DNA from 4 places in the Enterobacter sp. 4974935 genome. Region 1 is predicted to be linked to each of the others. Evidence: predicted binding sites of a transcription regulator. Region 1 holds the regulator's gene; each other region holds the start of a gene.

What was found. The regulator PurR, encoded in region 1, represses purine synthesis genes. The targets are predictions, from matches to a motif close to CANGCAAACGTTTGCNTG.
Region 2: the regulator PurR is predicted to act here: its motif matches at 1,104-1,121, upstream of AC4OVS_RS14665 (amino acid aminotransferase).
Region 3: the regulator PurR is predicted to act here: its motif matches at 1,219-1,236, upstream of glyA (serine hydroxymethyltransferase).
Region 4: the regulator PurR is predicted to act here: its motif matches at 1,411-1,428, upstream of purL (phosphoribosylformylglycinamidine synthase).

What each region holds. Positions count from the first base shown of each region.
Region 1 covers NZ_JBZWGT010000003.1:2,400,818-2,403,022, reverse strand. Annotated here, with positions in the region: gene punR (DNA-binding transcriptional activator PunR) at 1-388, shown strand, start outside; gene purR (HTH-type transcriptional repressor PurR) at 406-1,431, opposite strand; gene cydH (cytochrome bd-I oxidase subunit CydH) at 1,729-1,818, shown strand; gene AC4OVS_RS12660 (MFS transporter) at 1,979-2,205, shown strand, end outside.
Region 2 covers NZ_JBZWGT010000003.1:2,772,778-2,774,982, forward strand. Annotated here, with positions in the region: gene ompF (porin OmpF) at 1-1,000, shown strand, start outside; gene AC4OVS_RS14665 (amino acid aminotransferase) at 1,185-2,205, shown strand, end outside.
Region 3 covers NZ_JBZWGT010000003.1:1,005,896-1,008,100, reverse strand. Annotated here, with positions in the region: gene glyA (serine hydroxymethyltransferase) at 1-1,101, opposite strand, end outside; gene hmpA (NO-inducible flavohemoprotein) at 1,406-2,205, shown strand, end outside.
Region 4 covers NZ_JBZWGT010000003.1:996,189-998,393, reverse strand. Annotated here, with positions in the region: gene purL (phosphoribosylformylglycinamidine synthase) at 1-1,325, opposite strand, end outside; gene mltF (membrane-bound lytic murein transglycosylase MltF) at 1,593-2,205, shown strand, end outside.

The DNA of each region.
Region 1 (2,205 bases):
TCACCCGCTGGCGGCGCTGGACGGGCCGCTGAGTGATGACACCTTACGCAACTGGCCCTCGCTGGTGCTGGAAGATACCTCCCGCTCGCTGCCCAAGCGCATTACCTGGCTGCTGGATAATCAGCGCCGCGTGGTTGCGCCGGACTGGGAGTCGTCAGCCACCTGTCTGAGCGCGGGGCTGTGCGTTGGCATGGTGCCGGTGCATTTTGCGCGCCCGCGCATCGACGCGGGAGAGTGGGTGGCTCTGACGCTGGAAAACCCTTTCCCGGATGCTGCATGCTGTCTGACGTGGCAGCAAAACGACGTCTCGCCCGCCATGGCCTGGCTGCTGGATTATCTGGGAGACAGCGAAACGCTGAACCGGGAGTGGTTGCGGGGACCAGCGTAGCTGGCCCCGTAAAGAGATTAACGTCGGTAGTCGCGGAACGGACCGTCGGCAACGGAACGGCGTTCAATCAGGCGCGGGTGGACCTCAATGGACTGGGACTGTTCTCGCTTGTTGACGATCCTGTCCATCAGCATATTGAAGGCCGTTTCACCCAGCGAATCTTTCGGCTGGTGAATGGTGGTCAGCGCCGGGGTAAAGAAACGGGCGTTGCGAACGTTATCATAGCCGATCACCGAGATGTCCTGCGGAACGCGAAGGCCGAGTTCATCCGCCGCGCAGAGCGCGCCCATTGCCATGATATCGCCGCCGCAGAATACAGCGGTAGGGCGATGCGGCTGGGAGACGATCTGCTGCATGGCGCGATAGCCCGACTCCGGCTCGAAATCGCCCTGGACAATCCAGTTTTCTGGCACGGTAATCAGCGCCTCTTCCATCGCTTTCATGAAACCGGCCAGACGGCCAGCACCGGTGTTACGCTCCAGCGGACCCGGGATCACGCCAATTTCACGATGCCCGCGTTCTACCAGATAACGCCCGGCCATGTAGCCGCCTTCAAAAGCGTTATCAATAACAGAGTCGGTGAAGTCTGCGCGCGCCTCGCCCCAGTCCATCACTACCATCGGAATGTGGCGATACTCTTCCAGCATGGAAAGGACCGACTCGGGGTATTCAGAACACATTACCAGCAGGCCGTCGACGCGCTTTTGCGCCATCATTGACAGGTAAGCGCGCTGTTTTTCAATGTTGTTCCACGCGTTGCCCAGAATCAGGGTATAGCCTTTCTGAAAGCAGTTTTTTTCAACGGCTTCGATGATTTCAGCAAAGTAGGCCGCTTCACTGCTGGTGGCCAGCAGGCCAATCGATTTGGTGTGATTAACCTTCAGGCTGCGGGCGACGGCACTTGGCGAGTAGTGCAGCTCTTTGATTGCCGCCCAGACGGCATTACGCGTCTCTTCAGCGACGAAACGCGTTTTGTTAATAACATGTGATACGGTTGTAGTGGAAACGTTTGCTCGTTTTGCTACGTCTTTAATTGTTGCCATTAAATGTCACTCCAGACCATATCCTAAGCTCCTGAAAAAATTGAAGGTAAACGTTTGCCTTCTCTCACCCTTATCACGCAAACATGAGTTGCGACACGCCGGGAAAACGACACAGGACGTCAGGAGGGGGTCAGTGGCCGGTACGCTAATAAATTTAGCGTGGAATTTTGTCCTATCTTGATGAAAAGGGGAAGAGGTAAAGTGGATATCCGCTTAAATCCTGGAAGATTTTTGACCTGAACTGTGTAAAAATGAGCAAGCTCACTTTTCGTAGGGTGAATAAAAGGAGAAAAATTGATGAGTACCGATCTGAAGTTTTCGCTGTTTACCACCATTGTTGTTCTTGCCCTGATTGTTGCGGGTGGTTTAACCGCTGCGCTGCACTGATTTAGGTGGAGGGAGAGTCTTCTCCCTCCCTTGCCGCTATTGTTACCTCTCCGGCAAAAATCTTTTGCCAAAATGTTAACTTCTCATTTTTTGTGATTGATGTCATGCTTTTGCCTTCTTAGTCTGTGCCGGGTAACGGCACGGTATCCGGAGTCTTTTCATGAAAATCAATTTTCCCCTGCTGGCCCTGGCGATTGGCGCCTTTGGGATTGGCACCACTGAATTCTCCCCGATGGGGTTATTGCCTGTTATCGCCCGGGGTGTGGACGTCTCTATCCCTGCGGCCGGTATGTTGATTAGCGCCTATGCGATCGGCGTGATGGTGGGCGCACCGCTGATGACGCTGCTGCTTTCGCACCGCGCGCGACGCAATGCGCTGATTTTCCT
Region 2 (2,205 bases), 370 kb from region 1:
AAACGCTGCTGAAATCTATAACAAAGACGGCAACAAATTAGATCTTTACGGGAAAGCAGTTGGCCTGCATTACTTCTCTGATTACGCGGGCAACGATGGCGACAACACTTACGCGCGTCTGGGCTTCAAAGGTGAAACTCAGATCAACGATCAGCTGACTGGCTACGGTCAGTGGGAATACAATTTCCAGGGTAACAACTCTGAAGGCGGCGATGCGCAGAACGGCAACAAAACCCGTCTGGCATTCGCAGGTCTGAAATTTGGTGACGCAGGCTCCTTCGACTACGGTCGTAACTACGGTCTGGTCTATGACGCAATCGGCATCACCGATATGCTGCCTGAGTTTGGCGGCGACACCGGCGCGAGCGATAACTTCTTCGCAGGCCGTACGGGTGGTCTGGCGACTTACCGTAACAGCAACTTCTTCGGCCTGGTTGACGGTCTGAACTTTGGTGTTCAGTACCTGGGCAAAAATGAACGTGATGACGCAGTACGTTCCAACGGCGACGGCTGGGCGACCTCTCTGAGCTATGACTACGAAGGCTTCGGCATTGTCGGTGCTTATGGCGCCGCTGACCGTACCAACAACCAGCAGACGCTGGAGTGGGGTAAAGGCGACAAGGCTGAACAGTGGGCAACCGGCCTGAAATACGACGCGAACAACATCTACCTGGCAGCCATTTATGGCGAAATGCGTAACGCAGCGCGCCTGGGCAGCCGTGGTTTCGCTAACAAGTCTCAGGACTTCTCTGTTGTCGCTCAGTACCAGTTCGATTTCGGCCTGCGTCCATCCATCGCTTACTACAAATCTAAAGCGAAAGACGTAGAAGGTATCGGTGACGAAGACTACATCAACTACGTTGATATCGGTGCGACCTACTACTTCAACAAAAACATGTCTACCTATGTTGACTATCAGATCAACCAGCTGAAAGACGACAACAAGCTGGGCATCAACAACGACGACATCGTGGCTCTGGGTCTGGTTTACCAGTTCTAATCAGCACACCTCGTTGCTATATGCTTAATGAACAGGGCTTCGGCCCTGTTTTTTTATTCCCGAGAGAAAATAATAGCGACTTTTGAAAAGCCGCACGCTTTTCGTCGCAAACGGTTGGCATTTTGTAAATCTACCGTTAACCTGATAGCGGATTTCACTTCTGTAATCACAATGGAACTTCGTCATGTTTGAGAACATTACTGCCGCTCCTGCCGACCCAATTCTGGGCCTGGCCGATCTGTTTCGTGCCGACGACCGCCCTGGCAAAATCAACCTGGGTATTGGTGTATATAAAGATGAAACCGGCAAAACTCCGGTACTGACCAGCGTCAAAAAAGCTGAGCAGTATCTGCTGGAAAACGAAACCACCAAAAACTACCTCGGTATTGATGGTATCCCTGAATTTGGTCGCTGCACCCAGGAGCTGCTGTTCGGCAAAGGCAGCACCATTGTGAGCGAAAAACGCGCCCGCACGGCGCAGACCCCAGGCGGTACCGGCGCACTGCGCGTGGCGGCAGATTTCCTGGCGAAAAACACCTCTGTGAAGCGTGTCTGGGTAAGCAATCCAAGCTGGCCGAACCACAAGAGCGTGTTTAATTCTGCGGGTCTGGAAGTCCGTGAATACGCCTACTATGACGCGGCAAACCACGCGCTGGACTTCGATGGTTTGCTGGCCAGCCTGAGCGAAGCCCAGGCGGGCGATGTGGTGCTGTTCCATGGCTGCTGCCATAACCCAACTGGTATCGATCCTACGCTTGAACAGTGGGAACAGCTGGCTAAGCTGTCCGTTGAAAAAGGCTGGCTGCCGCTGTTCGACTTCGCTTACCAGGGCTTTGCCCGTGGTCTGGAAGAAGATGCTGAAGGTCTGCGCGCATTCGCCGCCGTCCATCAGGAGCTGATTGTCGCAAGCTCCTATTCCAAGAACTTTGGTCTGTATAACGAGCGTGTCGGCGCCTGTACGCTGGTGGCCGCTGACGATCAAACTGTCGATCGCGCATTCAGCCAGATGAAGTCCGTGATCCGCGCTAACTACTCCAACCCACCGGCACACGGTGCGTCTGTAGTTGCGACGATCCTGAGCAACGATGCGCTGCGCGCAATCTGGGAACAAGAGCTGAACGATATGCGTCAGCGCATTCAACGCATGCGTCTGCTGTTTGTGAACACGCTGGCTGAGAAAGGCGCCGACCGTGACTTCAGCTTCA
Region 3 (2,205 bases), 1.4 Mb from region 1:
CGGAGAACCGATACGGATACCGGAAGTCACGAACGGGCTCTTCGGATCGTTTGGCACGCTGTTTTTGTTCACGGTGATGTTGGCGCGGCCGAGGGCTGCGTCAGCTTCTTTACCGGTCAGGTTCTTATCGACCAAATCCAGCAGGAACAGGTGGTTTTCAGTCCCACCGGACACCACTTTGTAACCACGATTCAGGAACACTTCCACCATCGCTTTGGCGTTTTTAGCAACCTGCTGCTGGTAAACCTTGAACTCTGGCTCCATTGCTTCTTTCAGCGCGACGGCTTTCGCGGCGATAACGTGCATCAGCGGGCCGCCCTGGGCGCTTGGGAACACGGCGGAGTTCAGCTTTTTGTACAGCTCTTCGTCACCGCCTTTCGCCAGGATCAGGCCACCGCGTGGACCCGCCAGGGTTTTGTGGGTGGTGGTGGTCACAACGTGCGCATGTGGAACCGGGTTCGGGTAAACGCCAGCGGCAATCAGACCGGCAACGTGCGCCATGTCGACGAACAGGTACGCGCCGATGCTGTCAGCGATTTCACGCATTTTTGCCCAGTCAACGATGCCGGAGTAAGCAGAGAAGCCACCGATGATCATCTTCGGCTTGTGCTCTTTGGCCTGCTTCGCCATGTCTTCGTAGTCAATTTTACCGGACTCATCAATACCGTAAGGGATGATGTTGTACAGTTTGCCAGAGAAGTTAACCGGAGAGCCGTGAGTCAGGTGGCCGCCCTGCGCCAGGTTCATACCCAGAACGGTATCGCCCGGCTGCAACAGCGCGGTGTAAACAGCGAAGTTAGCCTGAGAGCCAGAGTGCGGCTGGACGTTCGCGTAGTCAGCGCCAAAGAGTTCTTTCGCACGGTCAATCGCCAGTTGCTCAACGATATCAACGTATTCGCAACCGCCGTAGTAGCGCTTGCCCGGATAACCTTCAGCATATTTGTTGGTCAGCTGAGAACCCTGCGCCTGCATCACGCGCGGGCTGGTGTAGTTTTCGGAGGCGATCAGTTCGATGTGCTCTTCCTGACGTACTTTTTCCTGCTCCATAGCCTGCCACAGTTCGGCATCATAATCGGCAATGTTCATTTCACGCTTTAACATCCGCATCTCCTGACTCAGCTAACAAGTAAATTTTTGGCCTGAAAAGGCAGTCCTGTTGGACGACGGGCAACAGTATAACTGAATAGTTCTGCGATAACAGGTCTTGACAAACGATTTTACGCAAACGTTTACCTCCACGCCACGCAAGGGTTTGAGCAATAAAGCTCTCGCCATTTTCAACGGATTTCTTTTCAGCTTTGTGATGCATATTTTTCACGATGCAAAGAACCATTTACATTGCAGGGGTATTTTTATAAGATGCATATAAAATACATCATTAAAGTAACATCAGAAGGAAGCTGCTATGCTCGACGCCCAAACCATCGCTACCGTGAAAGCCACAATCCCCCTGCTGGTTGAAACGGGTCCTAAACTGACCGCTCATTTCTACGATCGCATGTTTGCGCATAACCCGGAGCTCAAAGAGATTTTCAACATGAGCAACCAGCGTAACGGCGATCAGCGCGAAGCGCTGTTTAACGCTATTGCCGCCTATGCCAGCAACATCGAAAACCTGCCGGCTCTGCTGCCTGCGGTGGAAAAAATCGCGCAGAAGCACACCAGCTTCCAGATCAAACCTGAGCAGTACAACATCGTGGGCAGTCACCTGCTGGCAACCCTGGACGAAATGTTCAGCCCGGGCCAGGAAGTGCTGGATGCCTGGGGTAAGGCATACGGCGTGCTGGCAAACGTGTTCATCAACCGTGAAGCGCAGATCTACAGCGAAAACGCCAGCAAGAATGGCGGCTGGGAAGGCACGCGTGCTTTCCGCATCGTTGAGAAAACCCCGCGCAGCGCACTGATCACCAGCTTTGAGTTTGAGCCGGTAGACGGCCAGCCAGTTGCCGATTACCAGCCGGGGCAGTATCTGGGCGTCTGGCTGAAGCCTGAAGGCTTCCCGCACCAGGAGATTCGCCAGTACTCCCTGACCCGCAAGCCAGACGGCAAAGGCTATCGCATTGCGGTTAAACGTGAGGAAGGCGGTCAGGTATCCAGCTGGCTGCATAACGTCGCCAGCGTGGGTGATATCGTTCATCTGGCCGCGCCAGCGGGTGATTTCTTTATGGCGGTGGAATCGGGTACCCCGGTGACGCTGATTTCCGC
Region 4 (2,205 bases), 1.4 Mb from region 1:
GGGCCGCCGAGCACGATCAGCTTCGCGCCCACGACGATCTCACCTTTTTGCACGTGATCGGCGCGAATGTTGCCGATCCCGCCCGCCAGCATAATTGGTTTGTGGTAGCCGCGCAGCTCTTCGCCGTTGTGGCTGTCCACTTTCTCTTCGTAGGTACGGAAGTAACCGTTCAGCGCCGGACGACCAAATTCATTGTTGAACGCCGCGCCGCCCAGCGGGCCTTCGGTCATGATATCCAGCGCGGTCACAATGCGCTCTGGCTTGCCGAAATCTTCTTCCCACGGCTGTTCAAAGCCCGGGATACGCAGGTTGGAAACGGAGAAACCGACCAGACCCGCTTTTGGTTTCGCGCCGCGACCGGTCGCACCTTCGTCACGGATTTCACCGCCGGAGCCGGTCGCCGCACCCGGCCACGGAGAGATGGCCGTCGGGTGGTTGTGGGTTTCCACTTTCATCAGGATATGCGCAGGCTCCTGGTGGAAGTCATAGCGCCCTGCTTCGCGGTCGGCGAAGAAGCGGCCCACCTCGGAACCTTCCATCACCGCGGCGTTGTCTTTATAGGCAGACAGCACGTGGTCAGGGGTTTGCTCCATGGTGTTTTTGATCATTTTGAACAGCGACTTCGGCTGCTGTTCGCCGTCGATAATCCAGTCGGCGTTGAAAATTTTGTGGCGGCAGTGCTCGGAGTTGGCCTGCGCGAACATATACAGTTCGATGTCGTTCGGGTTGCGATTCAGCTTAACGAATGCATCCTGAAGGTAGTCGATTTCATCTTCTGCGAGCGCCAGACCAAGACGCAGGTTTGCGTCGATCAGCGCCTGACGCCCCTGCCCCAGCAGATCCACGCTCTGTACCGGCGCAGGCTGATGGTGGGAGAACAGTTTCTGCGCATCATCCAGAGAGTCAAACACGCTCTCCATCATGCGGTCGTGCAGCTCCGCTGTCACGGCCTGCCACTGCGCGTCGCTCAGGGTTGACGCTTCCACATAGTACGCCACGCCGCGCTCCAGACGGTTAATCTGGCTCAGGCCGCAGTTGTGCGCGATGTCGGTGGCTTTGGAAGACCAGGGGGAGATGGTGCCAGGACGTGGCGTGGCGAGGATTAATTTGCCGGTCGGCGTATGGCTGCTCAGGCTTGGGCCATATTTAAGCAGACGTTCCAGCTGTACGCGCTCCTCTGCATTCAGGGGGGCATTCAGGTCAGCAAAATGGACATACTCAGCGTAAATATTGCTTACCGGAAGGTCGGCCGCCTGAAAACGTGCCAGCAGTTTATTAATACGGAAGGCAGACAGTGCAGGCGAACCACGCAGAATTTCCATCATAAGTCTCTCGTCTTCGAAGCGCCGGGGCGCTTACAGTGTGCGCAAGGGGGGAAAACGGGCGTCATTATAGAGAATCCTGAGCGCCGACGAAACCGTTTGCGTCGAAATAAAATCATCCTTTTTGTTTAACAATAGATGTGACCTGTCTCTCTAATTGGTTGCCAACTGGCGCTACTTTGCGCAAAATGCCGCTCAATCAATGGCAAACTCTACTCTTAACATGACTACAGCACACTGAGGCAACCGGCGTCGCAGAGAATTAACTAATTGAAAAAATTAAAGATTAATTATCTGCTCATCGGCATTGTTACGTTGCTGCTGGCAGTGGCCCTCTGGCCGTCTATCCCCTGGTTCGGCAAAGCCGAAAACCGTATCGCCGCCATTCAGGAGCGGGGGGAGTTGCGCGTCAGTACCCTCTCCTCTCCGCTTATATACGACGATATCAACGGTAAAACCATTGGTCTTGATTACGAACTGGCACAGCTGTTTGCGGACTATCTGGGCGTGAAGCTGAAAGTCACCGTGCGGCAGAACATCAACCAGCTGTTTGATGATTTAGACCATGACCGTGCCGATATTCTCGCCGCAGGTCTGGTGTACAATAGCGAACGCAGCAAAAATTATCAGCCGGGCCCGACTTATTACTCTGTGTCGCAGCAGGTGGTTTATCGTGTGGGTAGCTTGCGCCCGCGCTCACTGGCCGACATTACCGACCAGCAATTGACCATCGCGCCAGGCCATGTGGTGATTGACGATCTGCGGGCGTTGAAAGAGAACAAATACCCGAACCTCAGCTGGACGGTCGATCCTAAACTCGGCACTACCGAATTGCTGGAGCAGGTAAAAGATAAAAAGCTGGCCTATACCATTGCTGATTCGG